DNA from 2 places in the Rhodococcus sp. NPDC003318 genome. Region 2 is predicted to be linked to the other one. Evidence: riboswitches for the same ligand, from Rfam matches in the RefSeq annotation. Region 2 holds a riboswitch; the other holds the start of a gene.

Region 1 (4,905 bases), on a different contig from region 2:
CAGAGTCCGGGTCCGTTTGCGTAGCGCGGTGGCGTGCGCCTGCGCCTTCTCCTTGGCCTCGGACTCGGCGGCGGCGAGGGCTTCGGCGGCCTGCTGCCGGTCCCGGGCGGCCTGCAGTTCCGCGTCCCTGCGCCGCTTCTCGTCCGCGAGGCGGGCGTCCTCGCGTCTCCTGGACGCGAGCAGGTACTCGCGGGTCGGACTCAGGCGGTCCCGGAAACCCGGTTTGGCAGCGAGGGTTTCGGCGTCGGCGAGCCGCTCGCCGCCGAGCAGCCAGGATTCGCTCCTGTCGTTCTTCTCCCAGGCCGCCGCGGTCCGCTCCAGGTCGTCGGCCCCTTTGAGGTCGGCCCCTTCGGCGCGGAGCCACCGGACCAGGTCGGCCCACTGCCGCAACAGCGACTCGAGGGCCACCTCCACCACGACCTCGCCGTTCCGCTCGCCCTTGACCAGCAGGCGTCGGGCGACGAACGCGTCGATCAGCGCACGACTGTCCGAGGGCAGATCCGACCAGCGGGCGACACGTCGCAGGGGCTGGTCGTTGTCCGGGTTGACAGTGGCCAGCCAGGGGATGAACGCCGCCTTCAGCCGCTCGAGCTGCCGCGCCCGTTCGTCGGGGTCGCGGGCGAGCAGTGCGTCGATCTCGGTCTGCACGACCTGCCGCATCCCGCCCATCGCCTCGTATTCGGCCACGGTGAGGTCGCCGTCTCCCCCGTAGTCCCGGTAGAGCCGCGACAGGGTCAGTGCCAGCAGCGGCAGGGTGTCCGCACCGTGGGTGGACTCGTCGAGCAGCCGGTCGACCAGTTCCGGCTCGACGGTGAGCGGCCGGCCGGCCTCGGTCGCCCTGTCGGCGGGCCCGACGACGACCTCCTTGAACTGGGTCGGGGGCATCGGTTTGAGGTCGTCGAACACGACCGACCCGAGCGCCGCCAGTTCGGGGGCCGTCTGCAGCGGCTCGTAGCAGTCCGAGCGAATCGCGAAGACCACGAGCATCGGCAGCGCCGCGCCGGTGCCGGTGCCGGTGTCCAGCAGTCGCGCGAGCAGGGCGAGGAGTTGCGCTGCCTCCGGACCTGATTCCGCGCCGAAGAACTCCTCGGCCTGATCCACGGGCAGCACGAGCGTCGGCGGCGGCATCCCGACCGGAACGTCGACCAGCCTGCCGAGCGCCGCGTCCTGCGCCTCGTGCAGCCACTGCGCGAGCCGCTCGCCCTCGTCGAGGCAGGCCGCCTTGATCTCACCCAACGTCGGCCGGGTCAGGCCGAGCCGGGTGCGCAGCGCGTGGACCGCGTCCGCGAGTCCGCCGTCACCGGTCAGTGGTCGTCGCCCGGGCCGGACGACGTCGAGCGGTAGGAAATGCCGGTCGTCACGAGCGAGTCGCGGCAACAGGCCCGCTCGGAGGAACGACGACTTCCCGGCCCCCGACGGGCCGAGGATCACGAAGAGGGTGTCGGCGCCCGAGGTGCGCATGCCGCGGAGCGCTCCGAGACTGCGCACGAGTTGCGCGTCCCGGCCGAAGTACACGGCCGCATCGACCTCGTCGAGCGGCTCCCACCCGCGATAGGGCGCCCGGCCCGGGTCGCCCGGCGGCGGCCACGGGAAGCCACCCGCACCGACCCCGGCCCGCACCAGCCCGTCGTAGAGCCGCTCCAGCCCCTCGGTCAGGAACACGACGGGTTCCGGTTCGCCGGCGATCGTGATCGCGGTGGTCGGCCCCTCCCCGAACAGGTCGCAACGCTGCCACTCCGCGGTGATCTCGCGTCCGACGCGTGGTTCCAGTCGCGCGCAGAAGATCGGCTTGTTCAGGTTCTCCGAGGTCCGGTACTCGGCCTGGCATTCGCGGGAGTCGTCCCAGTGCCGGGAGAGCAGGCAGATCACTGCTTCACAGCGCGCGTTGGCCCGCGTCAGCGCGTCCTTCCAGCGCACGCCGACGGGGATGCCGGTGTGACGGTCCAGGTCGAGGAAGATCTCGTCCGCCAGTCCGGGGTCCTTCTCGACCAGCCAGTGTTTGAGCGCGATCGCCTGCCGGTTGTCACGGCTGGAATGACTGAGGAACACGCGCGACATTGCGGATCACCACTGGGCACTCGGGAACGGGTCGCTGTCAGTCCACGGTGACGCGTCCGGGTTGCCGCGTCACGAGTAGTCCGCTACCCGGAAATCGGCAGCGCCCTCCGGCGCAGCAGTTCGGGTCGAGTCCCGGCTGTCGACGACGCCACCCGAGCCGCTAAGATCCCTGGCAGGTCATGAGTGCCAGCGCCAAGCCCCGGCTCGCTGGTCGGCAACCCTCCATCCGCGGTGGGGTGCCCCGGGTGATGACCTGGTCCTCCGGGCAGTCGGAGGACAAGCGCGGGTCCGCTGGGACGGACCCACAACCGGGCCACGACCCACCGGAGGTTCACCATGTGTTGTTGTCGCAGATAGGCCCCAGCAGCCCCGGGCGCCGCTGCGCCCTCTCCCCCGCATTCCTGGAGTAGAGACAACCCATGAGCGAGAACATTCCTGTCGATCCGACCGTCAACTGGACCTTCGAGACCAAGCAGATCCACGCCGGCCAGACGTCGGACGCCACCACCAAGGCGCGTGCACTGCCGATCTACCAGACGACGTCGTACACCTTCGACAACACCGATCACGCCGCCGCGCTGTTCGGTCTCGCCGAGCCCGGCAACATCTACACCCGCATCATGAACCCGACGCAGGACGCGGTCGAGCAGCGGATCACCGCGCTCGAGGGTGGCGTGGCGTCGCTGCTGCTGTCGTCCGGTCAGGCGGCGTCGACGTTCGCGCTCCTGAACATCGCGAGCGCGGGCTCCCACGTGGTGTCGAGCCCGAGCCTGTACGGCGGCACCTACAACCTCTTCCACTACAGCCTGCCGAAGCTGGGCATCGAGGTGTCGTTCGTCGACGACCCGGACGATCTCGAGCAGTGGCGCGCCGCCGTCCGCCCGAACACCGTCGCGTTCTACGGCGAATCGATCTCCAATCCCCGCAACGACGTCCTCGACATCCCCGGCATCTCCGAGGTGGCCCACGCGGCCGGGATCCCGCTGATCGTCGACAACACCGTCGCCACCCCGTACCTGCTCCGCCCGCTCGAGCACGGCGCGGACATCGTGGTGCACTCGGCGACGAAGTACCTCGGCGGCCACGGCACCGCGATCGCCGGTGTCATCGTCGACGGCGGCACCTTCGACTGGACGCAGGGCAGGCACCCCGGCTTCACCACCCCGGACCCCAGCTACCACGGCGTGGTGTTCGCGGACCTCGGTGCGCCGGCGTACGCGCTCAAGGCGCGTGTTCAGCTGCTGCGCGACCTCGGGTCGGCGGTGTCCCCGTTCAACGCGTTCCTGATCAGCCAGGGCATCGAGACGCTGAGCCTGCGGGTGGAGCGGCACGTGCAGAACGCGCAGCGGGTCGCGGAGTTCCTGCAGGGCCGGGACGAGGTCACCTCGGTCGCCTACGCCGGTCTGCCCAGCTCCCCCTGGTACGAGCGGGCTCAGAAGCTCGCCCCGAAGGGCGCGGGCGCGATCGTCGCGTTCGAGCTGGCCGGGGGCATCGAGGCGGGCAAGAAGTTCGTCGACGCGCTCACCCTGCACAGCCACGTCGCTAACATCGGGGACGTGCGTTCGCTCGTCATCCACCCGGCTTCCACCACCCACGCGCAGCTGACCCCCGAGGAGCAGCTGGCGTCCGGTGTCACCCCCGGCCTGGTTCGCCTGGCCGTCGGCATCGAGGGGATCGACGACATCCTCGCCGATCTCGAGACCGGTTTCGCGGCGGCGGCGTCTTGACAGTCGGCTCCGTGTCAACCGCCCGTCCGGCCGGGTCCCGTGAGGGGTTCCCGACGCCGGACGGGCGGTTGACCCCGCTTTCCATCGGCTCGCTGACGCTCGAGAGCGGCGCGGTGCTGCCCGAGGTCACCCTCGCGGTGCAGGTGTGGGGCGAGCCGAACGAGACCCGCGACAACGTCATCCTCGTCGAACACGCGTTGACGGGCGACTCGCACGTCACCGGTCCCGCGGATGCGGAGCACCCGTCCCCCGGCTGGTGGGACGGCATGATCGGGCCGGGCGCCCCGATCGACACCGACGAGTGGTGTGTACTGGCCTCGAACGTGCTCGGCGGCTGCCGCGGCACCACCGGGCCGTCGTCGATCGCGCCCGACGGTCGCCCGTGGGGTTCGCGGTTCCCGGAGATCTCCATCCGCGACCAGGTCGCCGCGGAGGCCGCGCTGGCGGACCTCCTCGGCATCGACAGGTTCGCGTCGGTGGTCGGTGGCTCGATGGGCGGTATGCGCACCCTCGAATGGATCATCGGTTACCCGGACCGCGTCACCTCCGCGCTCGTCCTCGCCGTCGGTGCGCGGGCGTCCGCGGATCAGATCGGCACGCAGACCACGCAGATCGCGGCGATCACGAGCGACCCGCACTGGCAGGGCGGCGACTATCACGGCACCGGCCGGTTCCCCGAGGCCGGACTCGGCATCGCCCGCCGGATCGCGCACCTGACGTACCGCACCGAGGGCGAACTCGACGCCCGCTTCGCCAACACCGCCCAGGACGGCGAGGATCCGTGGCACGGTGGCCGCTACTCCGTGCAGAGCTACCTCGAACACCAGGCCGCGAAGCTGGTGGCCCGGTTCGACGCCGCCACCTACGTGCTGTTGAGCGAGGCGATGAACCGGCACGACGTCGGACGCGGGCGCGGCGGCGTCGAGGCGGCGCTGGCGTCGAGCACCGTCCCGGCGATCGTCGGCGGTGTGGACTCGGACCGGCTGTATCCCCTGCGTCAGCAGGAGGAGATCGCCGCGCACCTCGGCGGGTGTGAGGGCCTGCGGGTGGTCCACTCCCGCGACGGCCACGACGGCTTCCTGACCGAGGCGGAGTGGGTGACCGGCCTGCTCGGCGAGAC
Region 2 (4,905 bases):
GGCGACGCGGCGCAGGATCACCTGCATCGCCGCCGACGAGTACGACTCCCGGGAGGCGGTGCAGCCGCCGATCATGTTGAGGAAGCGATGGATCTGCGACTGCGGATGGTGGAACCGGCCGGCCGATCCCCAACCGTACGACCCGCCGTAGATCGCCTCGTTGCCGTGTTCGGCGCGGACGCGCTCCAGTTCCCGGGCGACCAGTCCGGTCGCGGTGTCCCAGTCGACCGGCACGTAGACGTCGTCACCGCGCCTGCCGAGCCCCCGCCGGGTGTCGCCCGGCCCGTGCTCGAGATAGCCGCGCCGGACCAGCGGCTCGGTCAGCCGCGCCGGTGACGACAGGGTCGACGGCACACCCAGTCCGATCCCCGACGGATCCTCGTCGATCGGGTTGGGTCGCAGCCCGCGCACCGTGACGCCGTCGGTTTCCGCGAGATACGCGCCGAAGTGGCCGGCGGTGGGAACCACCCGTGGCCCGTCACCCGGATCGGACCCGGACGCGTCGGCGGACGCGTCGACGCCGGTGCGGACGGCGGCCGGTTGTCGTGTCATGAGTTCACGTCCCGAGAGGAGTTGGCAGACGAGATGAGTTGGCGCAGAGGTGACCGGGGGCGTCGAGGAGTTCAACTCCAGTCGCCGCGGGCGGTCTGCGGCTGCCACAGCCGTTCGCGGTCGTCGACGTCGAGTTCCTTCGCGGCGCGCAGCGGCCAGTTCGGGTCCCGCAGGGCCGCCCGACCGAGGAACACGACGTCCGCGCTGCCGTCGTCGAGGATGCGGGCGGCGTGCCGGGCGTCGTCGATCAGGCCGACCGCGCCGACCGGGACCCCGGCGCCGGATCGGATCCGCTGCGCGAGCGGCACCTGGTAGCCCGGTTCGAGCGGAATGTCCGCGGGCAGCAGGCCGCCGCTGGACACGTCGATCAGGTCGACGCCGAGCGGAACGATCCGCTCGGCGATCGCGACGATGTCGGAGGGGGTCAGTCCGCCGTCGAGCCAGTCGGTCGCGGAGAAACGGACCGACAGCGGCTTGCTCGCGGGCCACCACACCCGGACCGCCTCGACGATCGACGCGAGCAGCCGGACGCGTCCCTCGGCGGACCCACCGTAGATGTCGGTGCGGGGATTGCTCAGTGGGGACAGGAACGAGTGGATGAGGAAACCGTGCGCGGCCTGGATCTCGAGCAGGTCGAACCCGGCCTGGTCGGCTCGGCGAGCGGACTCGCCGAATGCGCCCACGATTCCGGCGATCTCGCCGGTGGTCAGTGCGCGGGGCGCCGCGAGTCCGGGGAAGGGCGACGCGTCCGGGCCGACCCCCGGCCAGCCGCCGTCGGCTTCGGGGATACTGCCCTGCGCGGCGTCCCAGGGCCGGTGGATGGATGCCTTGCGTCCCGCGTGGGTGAGTTGGATGCCGGCGCGGGTGCCGCGGCCGTGGACGAATTCGACGATCCGGGACCACGCGCGGGTGTGCTCGTCGTTCCACAGCCCGGTGTCCTGCGGGCTGATCCGCCCGTTCGGCGTCACCGCGGTGGCCTCGGCGACGACCAGCCCGAACCCGCCGGCTGCTCGTGCACCCAGGTGGGTGAGGTGCCAGTCGCCGGGGACGCCGTCGACCGCCGAGTACTGACACATCGGAGAAAGCCAGATGCGGTTCGTGAAGGTGACGTCACGCAGGGTCAACGGTTCGAACAGGTGTCGTGCGGATCGGGTTGTGTCGACCGTGGATTCGACCCGGATGGTCATGTGTGGCGCCTCGCGGTGGGGTACGGGGAAGGGGCGGCCCGGCTGCGCGCGGTGCTCCGAGCGGCGCGGGCATGGATCACCCGAGCCTAGTGACCACTGCGGCACCCGGGGGAAGGGTTCCGATCGTGATGAAGGAAAGGGTGGGTCGCGGGCGGTGCGGGCACTAACGTCGGCGACGACCATCCAGAGCGACCGAGAGACCCGGCTCGATGACGTCGCAGCAACCCCCTGCCCAAGCGGGTGCGGGTGCTACCGCCGGGAACGATGGAGGAGTGTGCGTGACCGCTGAAGGCTTCGTGACCGCGTGGGCGCGGTTGCATGTCGACCTGTGTCGCGTTTCCGCCGGCCTCTGTCGGCGCTGACCGGTCCAGGCCACAGGCCGGGCCATTTCCTTTCGCCCCCCTCTTCTTTTGTCGGCACCGGCAGCACCAGTGGTGCTGCCGGTGCCATGTCGAGATCATGGAGCCCCGGTGTTCTTTTCGTCTACTTCCTCCGCGTCGCGGCGCCGCGCAGCGCTCGCGGCCGTCGCGTCCGCGACCCTGGCCGCCGGACTGGCCGCCTGCGGCTCGGAGGGCACGTCCGACACGTCGTCGGAGGCCGGCACTCCGCAGGCCGGCGGCACCCTGCGTTACGGCCTGTCCCAGGCCCCGACGTGCGCGGACCCGGCCCAGTCCGGTTCCAACCAGACCATTTACGTGGCACGGCAGATCGTGGACTCGCTCACCGACCAGGATCCCGAGACCGGTGAACTGAAGCCGTGGCTCGCCGAGAGCTGGGATGTCAACGCCGACGCCACGTCGTTCACGTTCCACCTCCGCGACGGGGTGACGTTCAGTGACGGCACCGCCTTCACCGCCGACTCCGTGAAGAAGAACTTCGACGCCGTCCTGACCACCCTGACCCCGGCGAAGGCCGCGCTCGCCGGCAGCTACCTGTCCGGCTACACCGGCACCACCGTCATCGACCCGCGCACCGTGCAGATCGGGTTCTCGGCACCGAATTCCCAGTTCCTGCAAGCCACCTCCACCCTCCAGCTCGGATTCCTCTCCGACAAGGACGTCGTGAAGTCCGCGGAGCAGCGGTGCGCGGGCGACCTCGCCGGCACCGGCCCGTTCGTCTACGAGAGCTACGTCCAGGACAAGTCGGCGACCCTCGTCAAACGCGCCGGCTACGCGTGGGGCTCCGACGTGTTCGCGCACGACGGCGAGGCCTACCTCGACAGGATCGAATTCACCATCGTCCCCGAATCCGGTGTCCGCAGCGGTTCTCTCGCGTCCGGTCAGCTGGACGCGGTCTCCGACGCGCTGCCGCAGGACGCACCGCAGATCGAGGGTGCAGGCGGCCGTATCCTCACCACACCGAACCCCGGCATTCCGTTCGGATTCCAGCCCAACGTCGCACGCGGCGTCCTCGCCGACCCGGCCGTGCGCGCCGCGGTGATCCCGGCGATCAACAGGCAGGAGCTGGTCGACACGGTGCTCGGCCCCGACTTCCGGCCCGCCACCGGGACGCTCGCGTCCCGCACCCCCGACTACACCCCGCTCGCGGACGTCACCTACGACCCGGACGCCGCGAAGAAGATCCTCGACGACGCCGGTTGGGTGCCGGGTCCGGACGGCATCCGGACCAAGGCCGGTCAGCCACTGAGCTTCACCGTCACCTTCAGTGCCGTGTTCGCCGGCAACCAGGCGATTCTCGAACTCGTCCAGCAGGAACTGCGGGAGGTCGGTGTCGACCTGAAACTCGCGCTCGTGTCGAACGCCGAGTTCACGGCCCGGATGTCGGACAAGAACTACGACGCCGTGTACTACAACAGCACTCGGGCCGACGGTGACATCCTGCGGACCTCGTTCGGGATCGACGGGCGCAACCTGAACAACCGTGGTCCGATCCCGGATCTGGACAAGGCGCTCGCCGACCAGCTGCGGACGACGGATCCCGCTGCGCGCGGTGCGCTGCTAGACCAGGCTCAGAACCTCATTCTGGACAACGGCCTGTTCCTGCCGACGGTGGAGCTCTCCCAGGCCATCGGCGCCGCGAGCTCCGTGCAGGACTTGAAGTTCGAGGCGTCGGCTCGTCTGCAGTTCTTCGACACCTGGCTCAGCGAGTAACCGATGACTCGTTACCTCGGATCGCGCATCCTGCAGGCGCTCGGCGTGCTGTGGGCGGCGTTCACTATCTCGTTCGTCGTCCTGTTCCTGCTGCCGTCCGATCCGGTCAGCATCGCCGTCGACTCGGCCGTCAACAGCGGAGCCACGATCGACCAGGCCGCGGTCGAGCAGCTGCAGGCCCGGTACGGACTGGATCAGCCGGTGTGGGTGCAGTACTGGCACGCCCTCACCAGCGCGATTCGGGGTGACTTCGGCTCCTCCCTCGTCACCGGTCAGTCGGTGACGGATGCGATCGCGGCCGCGGTGCCGGGCACGCTGGCGTTGGCGTCCGCCGCGCTGGTCCTCGCCGTGCTGCTCGGCACCACGGTCGCGTTCCTCGCCACCTACACGCGCCTGACCTGGCTGCGCAGCCTGCTGTTCTCGCTGCCGCCGCTCGGCGTCGCTGTCCCCACCTTCTGGGTGGGACTGATTCTGCTGCAACTGTTCTCCTTCCGGCTCAAACTGTTTCCGGCGTTCGGTGACGGGGGCCTGACCCACCTGGCGCTGCCCGCGATCACCCTCGCTCTGCCCACGGGTGCGGTCATCGCGCAGGTGTTGGCGGCCAGCCTCCAGACAACCTGGCGGCAGCCGTTCATCGAAGCCGCCCGCGCCAAGGGGGCGTCCCGCTGGCAGATCCAGACGAGGCACGCGCTGCGGCTGTCCAGCATTCCCGCGTTCACCATCGCCGGTGTCCTCGTGGGCAACCTGCTCGCCGGGTCCGTCGTCGTGGAGACGGTGTTCTCCCGCGCCGGGCTCGGACGCCTGACCCAGACGTCGGTGATGGCGCAGGACATCCCGGTGGTGCAGGGCATCGTCGTGTTCAGCTCGCTGGTGTTCGTGCTCGTGAACCTCACCGTCGACCTGCTGTACCCACTGATCGATCCGCGCATCGTCGACGCGGGGCGCCGCGGCGCCCCGCGTGGCCCCACCCCGGCGGACGCACCGTCGCCGGGGCCTGACCGCTCCACGTCGGAGGGCCGAACCCGGCCGCAGGTCGAGTCCCTCGACGAGACACC

The links. A riboswitch is a leader RNA that binds a small molecule or an ion and turns the genes downstream of it on or off. The one in region 2 is predicted to bind S-adenosylmethionine.
Region 1: it holds a riboswitch for S-adenosylmethionine, as region 2 does, so the genes downstream of both, ACFYVR_RS10690 (bifunctional o-acetylhomoserine/o-acetylserine sulfhydrylase) here and ACFYVR_RS08055 (putative leader peptide) in region 2, are expected to answer to the same signal.

The regions. Positions count from the first base shown of each region.
Region 1 is NZ_JBIAOU010000004.1:265,232-270,136, reverse strand. Features, by position in the region: gene ACFYVR_RS10695 (TIR domain-containing protein) at 1-2,058, opposite strand, end outside; SAM riboswitch class IV at 2,234-2,347, shown strand; gene ACFYVR_RS10690 (bifunctional o-acetylhomoserine/o-acetylserine sulfhydrylase) at 2,478-3,785, shown strand; gene ACFYVR_RS10685 (homoserine O-acetyltransferase) at 3,797-4,905, shown strand, end outside.
Region 2 is NZ_JBIAOU010000003.1:143,311-148,215, forward strand. Features, by position in the region: gene ACFYVR_RS08045 (molybdopterin-dependent oxidoreductase) at 1-552, opposite strand, end outside; gene ACFYVR_RS08050 (NADH:flavin oxidoreductase/NADH oxidase) at 624-1,739, opposite strand; SAM riboswitch class I at 1,916-2,010, shown strand; gene ACFYVR_RS08055 (putative leader peptide) at 2,036-2,101, shown strand; gene ACFYVR_RS08060 (ABC transporter substrate-binding protein) at 2,210-3,850, shown strand; gene ACFYVR_RS08065 (ABC transporter permease) at 3,854-4,905, shown strand, end outside.